One region of the Sporanaerobacter acetigenes DSM 13106 genome, then DNA from elsewhere that is predicted to be linked to it. Evidence: a T-box and tRNA genes for the amino acid it is inferred to sense, from the RefSeq annotation. Region 1 holds a T-box; the other regions hold tRNA genes.

What was found. A T-box is a leader RNA that pairs with one kind of tRNA and senses whether it is charged. The one in region 1 lies ahead of glyQ (glycine--tRNA ligase subunit alpha), so its partner is inferred to be a tRNA-Gly.
Region 2: it encodes a tRNA-Gly, which carries the amino acid that the T-box ahead of glyQ (glycine--tRNA ligase subunit alpha) is inferred to sense. The anticodon was not compared.
Region 3: it encodes a tRNA-Gly, which carries the amino acid that the T-box ahead of glyQ (glycine--tRNA ligase subunit alpha) is inferred to sense. The anticodon was not compared.

What each region holds. Positions count from the first base shown of each region.
Region 1 covers NZ_FQXR01000003.1:249,763-256,375, forward strand. The annotation lists gene BUA21_RS03540 (pyruvate, water dikinase regulatory protein) at 1-726, opposite strand, end outside; gene BUA21_RS03545 (helix-turn-helix transcriptional regulator) at 739-1,386, opposite strand; gene glyS (glycine--tRNA ligase subunit beta) at 1,437-3,518, opposite strand; gene glyQ (glycine--tRNA ligase subunit alpha) at 3,511-4,398, opposite strand; T-box leader at 4,461-4,633, opposite strand; gene BUA21_RS03560 (DUF4342 domain-containing protein) at 4,688-5,140, opposite strand; gene recO (DNA repair protein RecO) at 5,142-5,903, opposite strand; gene era (GTPase Era) at 5,919-6,613, opposite strand, start outside.
Region 2 covers NZ_FQXR01000005.1:285,588-292,200, reverse strand. The annotation lists gene hisS (histidine--tRNA ligase) at 1-1,135, opposite strand, end outside; gene ytxC (putative sporulation protein YtxC) at 1,229-2,086, opposite strand; gene BUA21_RS06965 (DUF6873 family GME fold protein) at 2,160-2,906, opposite strand; tRNA gene BUA21_RS06960 (tRNA-Cys) at 2,961-3,034, opposite strand; tRNA gene BUA21_RS06955 (tRNA-Gly) at 3,038-3,112, opposite strand; tRNA gene BUA21_RS06950 (tRNA-Phe) at 3,237-3,312, opposite strand; gene hslO (Hsp33 family molecular chaperone HslO) at 3,439-4,308, opposite strand; gene BUA21_RS06940 (cold-shock protein) at 4,409-4,609, opposite strand; gene BUA21_RS06935 (class I SAM-dependent DNA methyltransferase) at 4,756-5,508, opposite strand; gene BUA21_RS06930 (SIR2 family NAD-dependent protein deacylase) at 5,514-6,251, opposite strand; gene BUA21_RS06925 (small, acid-soluble spore protein, alpha/beta type) at 6,301-6,501, opposite strand; gene BUA21_RS06920 (type II CAAX endopeptidase family protein) at 6,549-6,613, opposite strand, start outside.
Region 3 covers NZ_FQXR01000002.1:26,752-33,364, reverse strand. The annotation lists gene BUA21_RS00230 (N-acetylmuramoyl-L-alanine amidase family protein) at 1-52, shown strand, start outside; gene BUA21_RS00225 (DUF2179 domain-containing protein) at 107-631, shown strand; gene BUA21_RS00220 (GerMN domain-containing protein) at 691-1,710, shown strand; gene rph (ribonuclease PH) at 1,820-2,596, shown strand; gene BUA21_RS00210 (XTP/dITP diphosphatase) at 2,589-3,221, shown strand; gene BUA21_RS00205 (metallophosphoesterase) at 3,196-3,672, shown strand; tRNA gene BUA21_RS00200 (tRNA-Gly) at 3,883-3,956, shown strand; tRNA gene BUA21_RS00195 (tRNA-Arg) at 3,965-4,041, shown strand; tRNA gene BUA21_RS00190 (tRNA-His) at 4,054-4,130, shown strand; tRNA gene BUA21_RS00185 (tRNA-Lys) at 4,274-4,349, shown strand; tRNA gene BUA21_RS00180 (tRNA-Leu) at 4,353-4,436, shown strand; gene BUA21_RS00175 (hypothetical protein) at 4,539-4,859, opposite strand; gene BUA21_RS00170 (hypothetical protein) at 4,875-5,285, opposite strand; gene BUA21_RS00165 (metallophosphoesterase) at 5,653-6,450, shown strand; tRNA gene BUA21_RS00160 (tRNA-Arg) at 6,521-6,597, shown strand.

The sequences.
Region 1 (6,613 bases):
CAACTTCTCCATTATCTTTTTCGAATATTCAAGTTCTTCTTCTATCCTCGAAATACTTGCATAATTGGCATTATTGCTAAGTCCAAGAGCTTTTAATCTTTCTTGTCTTATTTCATTGAGTTTTTGGGAATTTGCAATCAACCCAAAAACTCTTTTCGTATCCTTTTCAAAAAGTTCTGCTGGTGCAGGCACTTCAGGTACCAGTGGCACATTAGCTACTTTAAAATTTTTATGCGCTAGATACATACTAAGTGGCGTTTTAGAAGTCCTAGATACACCAACTAAAACTATATCTGCCTTTTTTATACCTCTTGTGTCTTTTCCATCATCATATTTAACTGCAAATTCAACCGCCTCAACTTTTTTAAAATATTGTTCATCTAATTTTCTTATAAGACCTGATTCTCTTTTTGGCTCAAATCCAACTACAGTTTCTATAGCATCTAATATGGGGCTCATCAAATCTACAGCTGGTATGTTATATTCTTTTGATTTTTCCACAATGAATTTTTTTAGCCTCTCTATAACAATAGTAAAAACTATAATGCTTCTTTCTTCTTTAGCTTCTTCAAGTATTTCTATTATTTGTTCTTCTTCAGTCACATATGGAAATCTTCTGACTTCATATTTTTCTGTATTGAATTGACTCACAGCAGCTTTTGCAACCTGTTCACCTGTTTCTCCAATGGAATCTGACAAAATATAAACTACTACATTTCCATCCATAAATTTACCCCCTTAATCATTCTTCCCAAGCTCTACAAACAATCGGGTAATAGTAGTTTTGGAAATTTTTCCTATGATTCTGTATTCACTTTTCCCATCTTTTATTTCAACTTCTTCTACTACTGGAATACTATCTACTTCATGATCTATAATTTTCATAGCTGCATCTAATATAGTTTCTTCTGGTTTTGTAACAACAATATTTGGCATTCTTGTCATAATGACTCCTATAGGCGTTTTGTTTAAATCTAGTCCCCCTATAGCATTTTTTAAAAAATCCTTTCTTGAAACTACTCCTGTTAAAAAACCATTAGATGTAACAAATATTGAACTCACATCTTCTAAAAAAAGTGTAACTATAGAATCGTAAATACTTGATTCTTCGTCAACCACTATTGGAACAGATTTTACTTCAGATACTTTTATTTTTCTTATACTTTCAGAAACAAAGCTAAAAGCTGTCTTTCCAGTATAAAAATATCCTACTTTAGGCCTAGCATCTAAAATTCCAGACATAGTAAGTATGGCTAAATCTGGCCTCAATGTAGATCTTGTAAGCTTCAGTCTTTGGGCAATAGCTTCTCCAGTAATAGGTTCATTTTCTTTAACAATATCTATTATTTTTTCTTGTCTCTCACTTAATTGGATAAAAATCACCACCCCTCACATGATGGTTCATTTCAAATAAGCCCACAAATGTGGGCTTATATTTACTTGTTTACTATTTTTGATAAATCACAAATCATAAGCATGGTATCAGATATTTTTCTTACAAGTCCTAATCTATTGTGCTTTATTTTTTCATCCTCAACCATTACCATTACATTGTCAAAGAAACTATCAATAGGTTCTTTGAGAGAAATCATATAATCTAGTGCTCTATCATATTCTTTTTTGTTAAGAGAGGCTATTACTTTCTCTTCAACAATATTAAATGTCTCATAAAGTCTTATTTCTTCTTTCTCCACTAATAAATCTCTTTTAACTTCATTAGTTTCTGATTTATCAGCTAATGTCTTTACTCTATTGAAAGCCTGAAGTATATCATTTAATTCTTCTTTATTTAACCATGTATTTAACTTATCTGCTCTAAGTTTCATATCGAATACATCATCTATTCCTGTAGCTAATATAGCATCTACTATATCATATCTAAAGCCCATATCTATAAACATATTTTTTATCCTTCCATTGAAAAACTCCAATATGTCCCCTTTTACTTGATTGTAATCAAAAGCTAATCCATTTTCTTCTACATAAATATATAGTGCAAAATCTATTAGTTCTCCTAATGAAAGATTCAATTTTTTATCTAATATTATATTTATTATACCTAAAGCCTGCCTTCTTAGTCCATAAGGGTCTTGAGAACCCGTCGGCTGAATTCCTATGGCAAAACATCCGGCAATGGTATCTAACTTATCAGCAATGCTTAAAACAGCTCCTGCTGTAGTTGTTGGAAGTTCATCTCCAGCATATCTAGGAAGATATTGCTCATATATGGCTAAGCTTGTTATCTCATTTTCTCCTGATATCTTTGCATATTCCCTACCCATGACTCCTTGAAGTTCAGTAAATTCATCTACCATTTTAGTCACTAAATCGGCTTTTGATAAATATCCTGCTCTTTCAATATTTTTTGCTGTTTCTTCTCCTACCTCAAGATAATTGCCAATTTTAACTGCTAACTTTTGAATTCTAATAGTTTTGTCATAGAGAGTTCCCAATTTTTCTTGAAATACAATATCTTTTAAACTTTCTACACAATTTTCTAGAGGCTCTTTCTTATCTTCATTAAAGAAAAACTTTGCATCTTCTAACCTTGCACCTATTACTTTTTCATTTCCCTTTATAACCATATCTATATGATCTTCATTTCCATTTCTTACAGTTATAAAATATGGCAGCAATCTTTTTTTGTCATCTATCACCGGAAAATATCTCTGATGTTCTTTCATAGGAGTAATGACTACTTCTTTAGGTAGTTCCAAATATTCCTCTTTTATTCTACCTATAATTGGTGTTGGATATTCTACTATATTAGTTATTTCATCTAGTAGCCCTTCATCTTGCAATATATTCCCGCCTTTTTCTCTAGCTAGTTTCTCACAACCATATTTTATTTTTTCTTTTCTTGTATTTGCATCAACTATTACATAATTTTCTTTTAGTTTTGAAATATACTCATCTACATTTCCTATTTCTATATGACTACTACCTAAAAATCTGTGACCCCTAGTTATATTTGAAGCAACTATTCCTTCCAAATCAAATTCTACAACTTTATCATTCAACATTGATAATATCCATCTAATAGGCCTTGCAAAACGTAAATTTTTGCCTCCCCATTTCATAGATTTAGGAAAAGATATAGATTTTATCATATTAGCCATATTTTCTTTTAATATATCTTCTACGAGTTTTCCTTCTTTAACCTTATTTACATATACATATTCTTCTCCATTATGTTCTTGTAAAAATACATCATCCAAACTAGCTCCTTGGCCCCTCACAAAACCTTCTAAGGCTTTTGTTGGGTTTCCGTCTTTATCAAAAGCTATTTTTTTTGATGGTCCCTTAACTACTTCTTTTAGATCCTCTTGATTTTCTGCCAAACCGTCTATTAGAAGTACCAATCTTCTTGGTGTTGAATTCAACTTTATTTCTTGAAATTCAATTCTCTCATTTTTAAGTAATTTTGTAGTATAATTTTTCATCTGCTCTAAAGTGTTTTTTACAAACCTTGCAGGCATTTCTTCTACTCCAATTTCTAATAAGTATTTATTACTCATTAGACACACCTCCCTTATTTAAGAGGGGATACCCAAGTTCTTCTCTTTCCTCTAAATATCTTTGCGCTACAAGTTTAGCTAGATTTCTAACTCTACTTATATAATGAGTTCTCTCCGTGACAGAAATAGCACCTCTAGCATCTAATACATTGAACGCATGAGAACACTTAAGTACATAATCATAACTAGGAAGCACTAGACCTTCTTCAATAGCTCTTCTTGCTTCTTCTTCATACATATTGAATAATGTAATTAAACTTTCTATATTAGCTTTTTCAAAACTGTATACAGACTGTTCATATTCCGCTTGCTTGAATATTTCCCCATATTTAATTCTATCATTCCACTGAATATCAAATATATTGTCTACATCTTGAAGATACATTGCTATCCTCTCTAGACCATAAGTAAGTTCCGCTGATTCCAAATCGCAGTTTACACTACCTATTTGTTGAAAATATGTAAATTGAGTGATTTCCATTCCATCTAACCATACTTCCCAGCCTAGACCCCAAGCACCTAAAGTAGGAGCCTCCCAATTATCTTCAACAAATCTTATATCATGTTTTAAAGGTTCTATACCTATCGCTTTCAAACTTTCCAAGTAAAGATCTTGCACATCTTCTGGAGAAGGTTTTAAAATAACTTGTAGTTGATGATGTTGATAAACCCTGTTTGGATTTTCTCCATACCTTGCATCTGCAGGTCTCCTTGATGGTTCTACATATACTACCTTCCAGGGTTCTGGACCTAATGCCCTTAAAAAAGTATGTGGATTCATTGTCCCAGCACCTTTTTCTACATCATAAGGCTCTAGAATAATGCACCCCTTACTTCCCCAGTATTCAAGTAATTTCAGCATTAATTCCTGAAAATACATCTTTGTTACCTCCTTAATTTGTGGATTAAAAATATTTTGACATAAAAAAACCTTTACATCCCTATAGGGACGAAAGGTAACTTCCGCGGTTCCACCCTACTTAATACCTTTAAAAGGTATTCTCTCATAATATATGCTCAGAAGTGCCCTTCATCAATTCATTATACCAGGCTCTCACCATCCCTAGCTCGCTTATATAATATATATTGACTATTGTCTTCTTCATTGCATAGTTTCTTTAGTTTATCTATAATTAATAATCTAGCAAAAAAATTTAAGATTGTCAATACTATGCATTATTATCTTCTGAATCTGAAGATTGCTTACTGCCTGACATTTTCTTTTCTACAGCTTCATTAATATTTACAACTTCTCCATTTTCTTTTACTATTTCAAAGGTGCATTTTGAAAATAAAGCTGTGCTAAAACCTAATAGTGCAATTTGAGGAGATAATACTGTACCTATTGCCCCAGCAGTAACTGGTATATTCATGATTATTTCTCCATCTTTTCTTATAATTATCTTTGTCACATTACCTTTTTTTAAAGATTCCTTCAATTTTTCAAATATTTGCTCACCTGTATTTCCTAAATTTTGTGCAAAGGTTTTATCCTTGCTTTCAATATAGACAATAGCCTCAACTACATCTCCATCACAAGCTTCCAATGCTTCCTTTGCTTCTTTATAACTAGCATTAGTTCTTGCAACTACTTTATCAATATCATCTAAAGATATATCCATATTAGGCACCTCCATTCTTTTCAATTGATTTAATAAAATTTAATGAATTAAAATGATCTTTTTCTATGCATGTCAATATATATTGTACCAAAATATCCTGCAATTTAATCATGACATCTTTAGGCATCTTGATTTCATCTAAATTGTCAAGGGAAGTATATAAAAGAAGTTTTAAATATTTAAGCATAGCTCCATCCATATATCGGCTAGTCTTTTCTAAATTAGAACAATTTTCACATATAATCCCGCCTTGCTTTATACTAAATCTTAGCTTATCATTTATTACATCCTTTCCACACATAACACAATTATCTAAAAATGGTCTAAAGCCTAAAAATGATATATATTTTATTTCAAAACTAATTACAAATTTCAAAAAATCATCATCCATATTAGACAGTATACTCAAAGCTTTTATCAGAAGCTTAAAAAGTTTTTCATTTGGTTCTTCTTCGACAATAGAAGAATCAATAAGTTCTAAAAGATATGTACCGTATAGAAGTCTGTTCATATCTTCTCTTATGTCATAGAAAGAATCTAAAATATCACCTTGGCTTATGTGGTAAAAATTTTTGCCTTTATAAAAAGTATATTCACTATAAGAAAAAACTTGACTACTAGCAATAAAGGGGCTTCTTGGTCTCAATGCTCCTCTAGCAATAGCATGAATTTTCCCATATTTTAAAGAAAATATATTCAATATCTTATCTGTTTCTTCAAACTTTGTTTCTCTTAAAACTATTCCTTCAGATTTTACAAGCATTTAGTCACTCCAATACTATTCATATCCAAAATACTTTACCTTGTTTTCCTTATCTCTCCAATTTTTTTCTACTTTCACCCATAGCTGTAAATTAACTTGACTTCCCAAAAGATTTTCTATATCAATTCTAGCGCTTTTGCCTATACCTTTTAGTTTTCTTCCATTCTTGCCAATGATAATTCCCTTGTGAGATTCCTTTTCGCAATAAATTGTAGCATGAACATCTATTATATCTTTGTCATCTCTTGTATTAATCATATCAATTGCTATAAATACCCCATGAGGAACTTCTTCTTCCAGATAATTAAGAGCTTTTTCCCTTATAATTTCAGCTATGATAAACCTCTCAGGTTGATCTGTTATCATATCTTCTGGAAAATATTGTGGCCCTTCTGGCATCATCTTTTTTAATACATCTATATAAAGTGACACGTTGGTTCCATTCATTGCAGAAACAGGTATTATATCATCAAACATATTTAATCGTCTATATGTATCCATTATTTCAGCTATATCCTCTTTTGAAAGCTTATCTATTTTATTTATAACTAATATTTTAGGTGTTCTAACACCCTTCAATTGCACAATAATATTTTCATCTAATGGTCCTATTTTTTTGCTATTGTCTACTATAAAAGTAACAACATCAACTTCATTTAACGTACTCTTAGACACATTCATCATATATTCATCTAATTTGTTTTTAGGTT
Region 2 (6,613 bases), on a different contig from region 1:
AAATTTGAGTATGTATACCTTCATTTCTCAACTGATTTCCAATCTTTATTCCATACTCCATGCAATCTTCCATAGGAACAACGAGAACTTCCGTCAAACTATTCCATTTACTTTCAATTATATTGGCTTCTCTAAGCTGATAAAATAATCTTGTAAGACCTATACATATCCCAACTCCAGGCAATTTTTGTTTAGTATAGTACTCTGCCAAATTATCATATCTTCCACCAGAACAAATACTACCAATATCAGGATACTCATTTAAAAAAGTTTCATACACTGTACCAGTATAATAATCAAGACCTCTTGCAATAGTTAAATCAATAGCTAAATTTTCTTCAGGTACTCCAAAATATTTTACATACTTAACTACAGAGTCTAATTCTTCAAGGCCTTCTTTAAAAACATCATTTTCTACATTCATTTCTTTAAGATTAGATAATATTTCATCATTTGTACCCTTTATTTGAGTAAAAGTCATTATTTTATCAATAGTTTCTGCATTCAATCCCATTTTACTTAATTCATCTGAAACTCCATCCAATCCTATTTTATCCATCTTATCTATGGTCCGCAAAACTTCAACGCTATCTTCGATCTGAATAGATCCAAAAAATCCACTTAATATTTTTCTATTATTTATTTTAATTGTAAAAGATTCAAATCCTAAATCTTTAAAAGTATAATATATAACACTTGGAATTTCCGCATCATTTATTATATCCAATTTTTCATTTCCTATAATATCTATATCACATTGATAAAATTCTCTAAATCTTCCTTTTTGATTTCTTTCTCCCCTATATACTTTACCTATATGGTATCTTCTAAAAGGGAAAGTCAAATCTGAAAAATGTTGCGCTACATATCTTGCCAATGGAACAGTTAAATCAAATCTTAAAGATAAATCATTATCACCTTTTGTAAATCTATATATTTGCTTTTCCGTATCGCCTCCGCCCTTTGCGAGAAGAACTTCAGATTTCTCTATAACTGGAGTATCTATTGGTAAAAACCCGAATTTTTCATAATTTTCTCTAATAGTATCTAACATTTTATTGAAAAGTATTTGATCATTTGGCGTTAATTCCATAAATCCTGGCAATATTGAAGGCTTAACTATTTGTTTATCCATCATATCACTCCTAATAATAATTTGTCTTATTCAATATAATAACATTTTTCTATAATATTTTGAAGCACATAAAAATAGAAGTTGAATCAACTTCTATTTTTCACTATTCAGTGGAAATTCCAAATGGCATAGTTCGCAACCAGTGCAAAATATAACTTTCTCAGGAAATACGTTTTGAATTATTTTAACCACTTCCGTCTTTTTACTCTCCTCACTTCCATGGAATATTATCTTTTGGGGTGCTATAGTGATAAGTGAACTAATCAATATATCATCCTTGCTTATTCCTTCATCTGACAATTCACTGATTACTTCACCAAAAAGGTCACAGTCTATTTCCTTATTGTCTATATCAAACAATTTATATTCATTATTATTCACAACCAAATTGACTAAAGCCATTTTAGACTCTTGAATATCTACAAAATATTGTAGTATCTTTATAAACTCTCTATACTCTTTGTCAGCAAAAAATTCATCTATACAATTATTTATTACTTTATCCAAAAAAGGTTCTAATTTTTTCAGTCTAAAATTTACAAATCCATCCACTAATATTTCATCGTTTTCAGAAATATAATTATATACTTCATCAAAAATCAATTTTTTCTCACTTTTAATAAAATCACTATTACACAATAAATCATCTGCCAAGTGTACTATAGCTATTTTCTCATCTCTATTCAAATCACTATATTTTAAAAATACCCTTTTCAATATAATATCTCTTAAATAGTACTCAATAATTATTTCAGTTATAAATAAAGAAAGATTATTGTAGAAATCAGAGTTGTTTTTTGTTTTCTTTTCATCTTTGGGGAAAACTTTCATGAAAACTCTATTTCCTAATTTTTCTTCTTCTATTTCAATTTTATCTTCAAAATCATATTCATCTATAGTACTTATTATCTTTTCTTTATTATCTTTAATTCCAATAGATAATATTTCCATTTAAATTCTCCTTTCTCTCGTATTTGTAGTATACGTTTTTGACCTGAAGTTATTCTATTATATAGTTACAATATTAACAATATAAGCTAATTATCGTACCTAAGTCTATAATTTCATCATCACTTAAAAAAAATAAATTTTTTTTATTTTTTTTAATGAATTTATAGATTTTTTTACTATCAGGATGAGAATTTAATTTGCCAGATAAAGCAATATCTCTTTTAGATAAATTTCCACAAGTCCCTCCAATAAACCCATAATCAAATCCTTCTAATTTTATGTATCCTGATTTTATAAGCAATGCATCTATGCCTAATTTTATGCATTTTTCATATATTGGATAATCGGATGTAATAATAGCTTTTTCATCAACTACAGCCATAGAACATTTAGAATAGCCTTGTTTTATATTTATTAACTCTAGTCCTTGTTTTTTTAAATAATATATAAGTTTTTCATCTGTATATTTAAAATTATGTATAGCATATCCATATACTCTTCCTACATTATATGCAACATCCTCGGGGTAGTTTCTTGACAACCATCTCTCACCTTTTATCAATTTTATACCCGAATTAAATAATAATTCCTCATAATATTCAAAAACATTCGGTGCTATAAGTAGAGTTTTATAATCTACAGGATGCATTATAATATCTGGATGATAGGATATACCTTCTTGAACTTCATTGCACTTAATAGTTTTTATCACCTTTATATTATAACTTTCTAATCTATTTATAATAGTATCATCTGCTCTACCATCGACAATAGCTAAATTTGCACTTTTGTAAGGAATAAAAGGATTATTTCTAAACATACATGTTCTCCTTTTAGATAAAAAATTAAACCTCCTAATATAGAAGGTTTTTTCTGGAGGCGGCACCCAGATTTGAACTGGGGATAAAGGTTTTGCAGACCTCTGCCTTACCACTTGGCTATGCCGCCATATGGAGCGGAAGACGGGATTCGAACCCGCGGCCCTCGCCTTGGCAAGGCGATGCTCTACCACTGAGCCACTTCCGCATATTCATTAATTTAGCAACACCTTTTAACACTACTTATACTCTTGACGGCTCCCACTAAGCGATTCGCACCAAATCACAGATTTGGGCTCTCTGCTTATACCACTGAGCCACTTCCGCATATGTGGTGCCCAGAGGCGGAATCGAACCACCGACACGGGGATTTTCAGTCCCCTGCTCTACCGACTGAGCTATCTGGGCAAATCTTTTCAGATTGCAGCAATATGAAGTTTTATCTACCAATCATATCTCTAGCAACGCGGACTAAGCTGTCTAGCCAGCAATGACAATAATCAGTATAACTCATTATATCGGTAAAGTCAAGATTTAAATTAAAGATTTTAAATCTTCTTCTGAAAAATTATATTTCTTATCGCAAAAGTGACATACAACTTCAGCTTTCCCATCTTCTTCTATCATGCTTTTAATTTCTTCTTCTCCTAAACTGATTAGTGCACTTTCTACTTTTTCTCTAGAACAATCACATTTAAAAGCAATTTCTTTTTTTTCAAGAACTTCCATTTCAAAATTTCCAAATACACTTTGAAGTATATCTTCTGGTTTCAAGTCCCTAGCAATTAGAGATGAAATAGCTTCTGAATTTTGTATGTTTTTCTCTAATCTATCAATATCCTCTTCTGATGTATCTGGCAATAGCTGTACTATATAACCCCCAGAGGCTTTTACAGATAAATCCTTATCCACAAGAACTCCTAAGTTTACTGCCGAAGGTTGTTGCTCTGAATATGCAAAATAATGAGTTAAATCTTCTGCAATTTCTCCTGAAACTAAATTCGATTGTCCTATATATGGTTCTTTCATACCTATGTCTTTTATAACAACAATTTTTCCATTTTTCCCTACAGCTCCACCTACATCAAGTTTTCCATTTGACTTAAGTGGTAAATCTACCAATGGATTTCCCACATAACCTTTTACTTCACCTTTTGAATTAGATACAGCAAGTATTGTTCTGATAGGTCCATCTCCACGCAATTGAATTGACACAGTATCTTTTTCGCCCTTCATCATTATACCCATCATAACACAAGCTGTTAAAGTTCTTCCCAAAGCAGCAGTAGCAGTAGGAGTAGTGTTGTGAATTCTCCTACCTTTTTCAACTAAATTAGAAGTAGTAGCTACAAAAACACGAATAGTTCCTTTTTTGTCAATAGCCCTTATAACATAATCTTTCATATTTGACTAACCTCCTAATTTATCTTTAAATATTTAAAGCCCCTAAAAATAGGGGCTAATTTGCTACTGTTAAAAACTATTTATAATAAAGTATTTGTTTTTATAGTTTTGTAACGTTTGTAGCTTGAGGACCTTTTTCTCCTTGAACTATTTCAAATTCAACTTGTTGGCCTTCATCTAAAGTTTTAAATCCATCTTGAGTTATAGCTGAATAATGTACAAATACATCCTCGCCATCTTCAGTAGAAATAAAACCATAACCTTTTGTTGCATTAAACCACTTTACTGTACCTTTAACCATTTTAAAACATTCCTCCAATACAACTAATTTAATAGATGAATATGTATCACCTACTTTTACTTTATACTACCATAATTATATACCCTTGTCAAATAGTATTCTCCAAAAAACAAGCCATTATTCGTAGGTATTTAAAGCCCAAAAATCTACCTTTTAAAGCTTTTTTTTGCAACAAAATTTATCCTGTCACTTTCCCTTTCTGGAGCATTAAAAGAAAAGGCTTCAAAACAAAAAATATCTTCAAATCCTGCATCCTTAAGTAAATTTTTTATCTCTTCGGTTTGATAAGCTCTTTCAATATGCTCTTCATCAAATCTAATAAATCTGTCATCTTCTTCTCTTATAAAAAAGGTTAAATAAAAATGAGCTATTTTATCATCTTCATTAAAATAATTTTGCCAAATATAATATATAGCTTCTCTATCCTCAGCAAATATATTGTTCCCTACAACAGTACTTAATTTATAATATGAATTGATATCAAAAATAAAAATTCCATCATTTTCTAAATGTTCATATACATTTTTAAAGGACTTTGATAGTTCTTTCTCATCTACAATATAGTTGATACTATCACAAATACTTACAACGGCATCAAATTTTTTATTTATTCTAAAATTAACCATATTCTGATTTAAGATAGTTACATTTCTAAAAGAAGACAATTTATTGTAAGCAATTGAAAGCATGTCCGAAGAACGATCAAAGCAGGTGACCTTATAACCTTTATTGCACAAATAATATGTCAAATTTCCTGTTCCACATGCCATTTCCAATAAGTTTTTAGGTTTTAAATTAAATTTATCAAATATATCTTCTATATACAAAAACCAACTTTCATAATCTATATCATCCATTAAATCATCATAATACAATGCAAATTTTTCATAGTAGTCCATTTATCTTACTCCACCTTTAACTCATATAGTATCGCCTCTAAAGCTGCACTTGCACTTTCATTTATAATCAAATCCGCACAAAAATCCATAGCAGTACTGTCTGAATTGATGATAATTAATTTTTTAGCCATTTGAGGTAAATAATTTACCGGAGCCACAACCAAACTAGATCCAATGACAATGAGCAAATCACCATTTTCTACTTCTTCTAAAGCAATATTAAAATCTTCTGGCAACATATCTCCAAACATAATCACATCAGGTCTTAAAATTCCATGACAATTATCGCATCTAGGAGGAATTTCATTATTATTTACTTTTTCAGTTAAAACATCTAAATCTACTTTTTTTCCGCAATTTATGCAGCTGCCTTCTCTTGTGTTTCCATGAACTTCCAAAACATATTGTGAACCAGATTTTTGATGTAAATTATCTATGTTTTGCGTTATAATCCCAGAAATAAATCCCATTCTTTCCATTTCAGCTAAGACATAATGTGCTCTATTGGGCTTTGCATCCTTCATATCTAGAAGAATTTTATATCCCTGACTATAAAACTTTTTTGGATAATTATATAACACTGTAGTAGACAAGGCTTCCATTGGATCTATATTTTCCCAAAGCCCTGTATTGGGACTCCTAAAATCAGGTATACCACTTTCCGTAGAAATTCCAGCACCTGTTAAAACAAAAGTCTTTGAAGACTTTCTTATCATATGACTAGCTCTTTTTATCAAATCCATATCCACGTCATTCACCCCCCGCAACTACTTCAATTCTATAATATTAATTCTATTTCTTCAAGTCATCCTTAATTTTCATTTTTCTCTTTCTAACAGTTATTATTCCTCCTATTTTACCCGACTCTTTAGCTGTAAGTCCTCCCCATCCCACTTCATTTATTTTATCCATAAGTCCCAATTCCTCTGCAATTTCATATTTCAACTTATCTTCCAGTGTTTCTATTTTTTCTTTTTTCTTATTTTTTGCCATTAAAATCCCTCCTGCATTTTAGTATGGCAAGAGGGATTACTTTTATTCTAGTATACAAACAAAAATATATAATTATAAATTATAAATATGACCAAAACAGCAAACAGTGGCA
Region 3 (6,613 bases), on a different contig from region 1:
GGTTGTAGATGGTATAATAAAAGGTATAGAAAGATATTTTGCTGAATACTAAACAAGCGGAGAATTCTCCGCTTGTTTAAATATATAAACTAATGGAGGTTGAAAAATGGGAACATTTTCAGGATATCTATTAATATTTTTTGCTAGAATTGCTGATGTATCCATGTCTACTTTTAGAACTTTGATGGTAGTACAGGGAAGGAGAGTTCAAGCTGCTATTATAGGTTTTTTTGAAATAATTATATATGTAATGGCTCTTGGAAAGGTTGTCAATGGATTAAGTGACCCGGGGAATTTACTTGCTTATGCATTGGGCTTTGCTTGTGGAAACTTTGTAGGGATAACTATAGAAGGAAAGATTGCACTGGGAAATTTATTTGCTCAAGTAATACTTAAAGGTACTCAAAATGAAGAACTTTTAAACAAATTGAGAGAAGAAGGATTTGGAATTACAGTAGTTGAAGGTTATGGAAAAGAAGGAACACGACAAATTTTAAATATTGCATTAAACAGGAAAGATTTAGATAGTTTGAAGAAAATAGTATATGAACATGATGAAGAAGCATTTATCACTGTAAATAGTACAAAACCTATTAGTGGTGGTTATTTTGTTCCAATAAAAAAGAAATAATCATAGTATCCTCTGCCGTCTAATATAATGTATTAGAAAAGCTAAGGAGGGTGGGGGAGATGGAAAATATAAAGAAAATTTTACTTATTGTACTTATTTTGGCTATTGGAATTAATATAAGTGCTTGCAATGGAAAAGGTGGATTTAAAGGACTTTTTTCAAAAGATGATGATATAGAAATAATCAGAAGTGACAGTGAAGAATACGATATGACAAAAGATGAAGGTTTAAGAGAAACCGTGCTTTATTTTAAAAATGCTGAAGGTTTTCTAGTTCCTGTGATGAAGAAAATTCCTTGGGAAGAGGGTATTGCAAAATTAGCTCTTAAAAACATGATTGATAGCCCTTCTTTGAGGGAAAGTTTAAATCAAACGGGACTTGTTCCCATAATACCTGCAGGTACTGAGATAAGGGGAATGACTATTGATGGAGAAACAGGAGTTTGTAAAGTTGATTTTTCAAAAGAAATTTTAAATTACGAATCAGAAAAAGATGAAGAAAATCTAATTAAAGGTGTAGTATATACTCTGACAGAATTTCCTGCTATAAAAGAAGTACAAATTTTGATAGAAGGAAATTCTGCACCTGTTTTTAAATATGGAATACAGGTAAATGGACCAATGAGGAGAGAAGATATAAATCTTGTGAAAAATTCAGAAGAATATAGGTCGAAAGTTGTGGTATACTTTAAGGGTAGTGGAAATGAAGAATTTGAGTATTTTATACCTGTGACTATTCCGACTCTTGCACCAATGCCAAATGTTTTTACAGCATTGGAAGAGCTGTTTAAAGGTCCTCCAGCTGAGGCAAGTCTTTATTCTAGTGTTCCGCAAGGAGTAACTTTAGAGGGCATAGAAATAAGGGATGGAATAGCTTATGTAGATTTATCTTTTAATTCTATAGATTCAATAAACGAAAAATATATATTTGATGAAATATCTAAGAGCATAGGACTTACACTAAGTGAATTTGAAAAGATAGAAAAAGTTGAATTGTTAGTTGAAGGTAAAACATTAGAAGAAGCAGGAATACAAGTTGATTACAATGAAACAATACCTGCTTTTGCAAATGAATATTAAGCTGCCAAATGGGGCAGCTTATTTTGTGAGTAAAATTTCATTATATGTGGAAAAAAGACTGTTTTTTTGCTATCATAAATAATGAACATTAAATATAGGAGATGTTTTGATGGATAGAATAGACAAAAGACAACATGATCAATTGAGAGAAATAAATATAACTAGAAATTTTTTAAAGCACCCACAAGGGTCGGTTCTTATGGAGATGGGAGAAACCAAGGTTATATGTACTGCAATGATAGATGACAGGATTCCTCCTTTTCTAAAGGGTACAAATACAGGCTGGATAACAGCAGAATATTCTATGATACCAGGTTCAACTATTACAAGAAAGGTAAGAGATTCTTCTAGAGGAAAAGTAGAGGGAAGATCTCAAGAAATACAAAGACTTATAGGAAGGGCCTTGAGGAGTGTAGTGGATTTAAAAGTTATAGGAGAAAAAACCATTTGGATAGATTGTGATGTAATTCAAGCCGATGGTGGAACAAGAACTGCATCTATTACGGGTGCTTTTGTAGCACTTGTAGATGCGTTTTATACACTTTACAAGCAAAGTGAAATTCCATATATTCCAGTTAAAAATTTTATTTCTGCTGTAAGTGTAGGCATAGTTAAAGGAGTTCCAGTGCTAGACTTATGTTATGAAGAAGATTTTAGGGCAGATGTAGACATGAATATAGTCATGACAGATAATAATAGATTTGTTGAAATTCAAGGAACAGGAGAAGAAAATACTTTTTCAATGGAAGAATTGAATACTCTAATCTCATTGGCAACAAAAGGTAATAGAGAAATTATATCAATGCAAAAAAAGGCATTAGGAGAAATAGGAGAACTTGTAGGAAAAAAGTCTAACAATATGGAAGGGGAAAACCAAAATGAATAAGAATATAATTCTTTCCACTGGAAATATTCATAAAGTAGAAGAAATAAAGGATATCTTAAAAGAATTGCCTGTAAATATATGCTCTAAAAAAGATTTGGGTTTTGGAGACATTGATGTTGAAGAAGATGGAACTACATTAGAAGAAAATGCAATAAAAAAGGCAGTGGCTATTTCACAAAAAGTAGATGGAATAGTTATTGCTGATGATACAGGCCTATTTGTAGATGAACTAGGCGGAGAACCTGGGATTTATTCCTCAAGATATTCAGGAGAAAATGCTAGCTATGAAGAAAACAATAAAAAGCTTTTAAGAAAATTGGAAGGTATAGCCTTAGAAGAGCGTACTGCAACTTTCAAAACAGTTATTGCCATAGTCACAGAAGATAAACAAGTAAAAACTGTATATGGAGAGTGCAAAGGAAAGATAGGGTTTGAATTTAAAGGAGATAGTGGTTTTGGATACGATCCATTGTTTATAGTAGATGGGTATGACAAGACTTTTGCAGAACTGGGAGAAGAAGTAAAAAACAAAATAAGCCATAGAGCTAAGGCCTTGGAAGAATTAAAAAAAGAACTAAAGAATATTATAGGGGAGACTAATGGTGAAGATATTTGTAGTGAGTGATACTCATGGAAAGACAGATAAGTTTATACAATTTGCGAAGGCATTGGGAAAGCCAGATCTCATAATACATTTAGGCGATTATGTAGATGATTCTTTTGAAATAGAAAGACAAATGAATATAGATACTATAAGAGTAAAAGGAAATTGTGATTTTGGATGTAAAGGGGTCAATGAGGAGGAAATATTAAATATCAACGGAAAGAAAATATTTTTAACTCATGGCAATAAATACAATGTAAAATATGATTTATTTAGCCTTTCTTACAAAGCTAAAGAAGAAGGAGCAGATGTAGTTCTTTTTGGACATACCCACACTCCTACTATTGAAGAATATGGTGGGATACTCTTCATGAATCCTGGAAGTCCAACTATTCCAAGGGATATGTCTAAAAAAAGTTTTGGCATTTTAGAAATACAAGAAAGAATAATACCAAAAATAATAGAAATATGATTTTTATATATTGACAAGCTGTTTTTTATCTGCTATAATTTAAAATTGTTAGCGGAAAAGCTTGGGAGCAAAACATTTTGAGCAGTGCGGGTGTAGCTCAGTGGTATAAGCAGGGGACCAAAATCGTGCATTTCGATTTTGTGTACATTGCTTAGTGGTACAGTTGCTAAAAGGCACTGAATAAATACCTAGTAGCAAGCCTAAGATTTTGCGGGTGTAGCTCAGTGGTAGAGCACTGGCTTCCCAAGCCAGCAGCGAGGGTTCGATTCCCTTCACCCGCTCCAATATACGAGCACCTATAGCTCAGTTGGATAGAGCAACGGACTTCTAATCCGTGTGCCGGGGGTTCGAATCCTCCTAGGTGCACCAACACTAGACATGGTGGATATGGCCTAGTTGGTTAGGGCGCCAGATTGTGGCTCTGGAGGTCGTGGGTTCGAATCCCACTATCCACCCCATTTAAAAAACGTGACCCATTAGCTCAGGCGGTATAAGCAGAGAACCAAAATCGTGTGTTTCGATTTTGTGTGAATCGCTTAGTCCGAACCACTAATTGTCATCAAAGTAACAAAACAGATACTGCGATAAACTTAAAAAACATGACCCATTAGCTCAGGCGGTAGAGCACCTGACTTTTAATCAGGGTGTCCGGCGTTCGAGTCGCCGATGGGTCACCACTTGCGGGAGTGGCGGAATTGGCAGACGCGCTAGACTTAGGATCTAGTGTCATTGACGTGGGGGTTCAAGTCCTCTCTCCCGCACCAAATTTTCCATAGACAAACCAAAAAAGTTTGTTTATGGTTTTTTTATGTTCTAATAAACTAATAACGGTTTTACTGTTTTTCAGTAGAACCGTTATTAGTTTATTAATTATTGTTTTTTTTGGATAATGATGCTTTTACGGCACCACGAGGATCTTTTACAAGAAGAATTATAAGCCACACAATTAACCCTAGAGCTATTACGGAAAGACCAAGATAGAAATCATTAATCATATCTTCGATTGCAGGTCTAAAAAATTTTTCATGTAATTCGGCATATTCAAAAATTGAATCAACGAACCACATTAAGGAAGCACCCCAGTACATATAGCAAAGAACGTTGATTTTCATATCATCATTAGGTGCTTTTTTGTACCAAATAATTGTACAGATAATTGCCGCAAAAACAGTAGTAAGTAATGTCATATCAGAAATTCCCCCCTATGCAGCAGTAGATTTAGTTTTTAAAACTTTCTTAGTCATGGAATTTGTAACTAAAACAACTATTGCCCAGACTAATGTGACAAGAATGGCCATTGAAACACCAACTGTTCTCATTTCCGACAACATCTCAGCAGTATCTGCAGGATTGCTTGCTGCAGTCAAGAATGGGAACCATGGTACAACTTCACCATGCCAGATATGTTCATATGCCAAAAGGAAAGCGCCACCCCACAAAAGACGAGCTAACCACATTAGTTTAGTAGAAAAACTGATTTTTGTTTCAGGAGCGGTTGCTACACCATTGGTGTTGATATTAAGCTCTCCTTTGTTTTTTTCTTTGGATTTGTTCACCTGTGCAACTACAGTAACTATAGCAGCTTCAGCTGCAGGAACTAGAAAACAAGCCATACTAAATCCCCCTTTTAAAATAAATATTATAAATAATGACTATTCAGAGATTATAAAAGTAAAAAAAGGTATAAATTTTCTACAGAAAAATTTATACCTTCATGATATACTTAATGAATATTTTATTTTAATCTCTGAATAGGAAACTTTAGTTGTTCATCAACTAAATCAGCTTCATGCTGAATTTAAATTTATCTTAACATGAAATAATAAATTTGTCAACATATTCAAATATAGCACACATTTAACATGGAATTTCAATAAATATTTTTTGTTACCTAAGGTGTTGGATATTTGATATAATGAATATTAATATAGGAATTTTTGCTCGCTTTTTACGTTGCTAAATCAGGAGGAAAAATGTGGGATGAAAATAAAACTTTTTATATTTATTTCTTTATTGGTAATATTAGTTGCATATATTTATATACAAATTAGTTTTTTTAAAGTAAATCAGGTAGAACTAAATAGTGAAAAAATAAAAGATGATATAAAAATAGTGCAGATTTCAGATTTTCACAATAATAAACGAATAAACAAAGGAACGCTCATAAAGAAAGTTGAAGGCATAAATCCAGATATTATAGTACTTACAGGAGATATAATAGATGCAAAGACCAAAGACTTTGATTGTTCAATAGATATGATAAAAGACTTAAGGAGTATAACTGATAAAATATATTTTGTCTGGGGAAATCATGAGATAAGAAATAATAGAGGTAGAGAATTTGTTGAAAGGTTGAAGGGTGCTGGTGTTTTTGTATTAGAAAATGAAAATACTATGACTTATATAAAGAATACTGAAATAAACATATGTGGAGTAAATTTTTATATAGATAGGGCTAACTACAACAAGGCATTAGAAGGAATAGATGAAAAAAATTATACCATATTGCTTTCGCATTCGCCAAATAGACCTATATCATATTCTGCAGGGTTGGAAGATTTGATTCTTGCAGGACATACTCATGGAGGTCAGTTAAGGCTTCCTATAATAGGAGCTATAGTAGCGCCAGGTCAGGGATATTTTCCAAAGTATGATAAAGGATTGTTTAAAATAGGGAATACTACCCTATATATAGACAGTGGTCTTGGAAATAGTGTATTTCCCATTCGATTTCTAAACAGAGTTCAAATAAGTAGCATTTCTGTAAAAAGGGCATAAATAATTTAAAAAGATGGTAATATATTTGACCAAAGAACTAATTACATTTATAATGTAATTAGTTCTTCTTGCGCCCTTAGCTCAGTTGGATAGAGTCGCTGACTTCGAATCAGTCGGTTGAGGGTTCGAGTCCCTCAGGGTGCACCAGTAGGCTAAAATTACA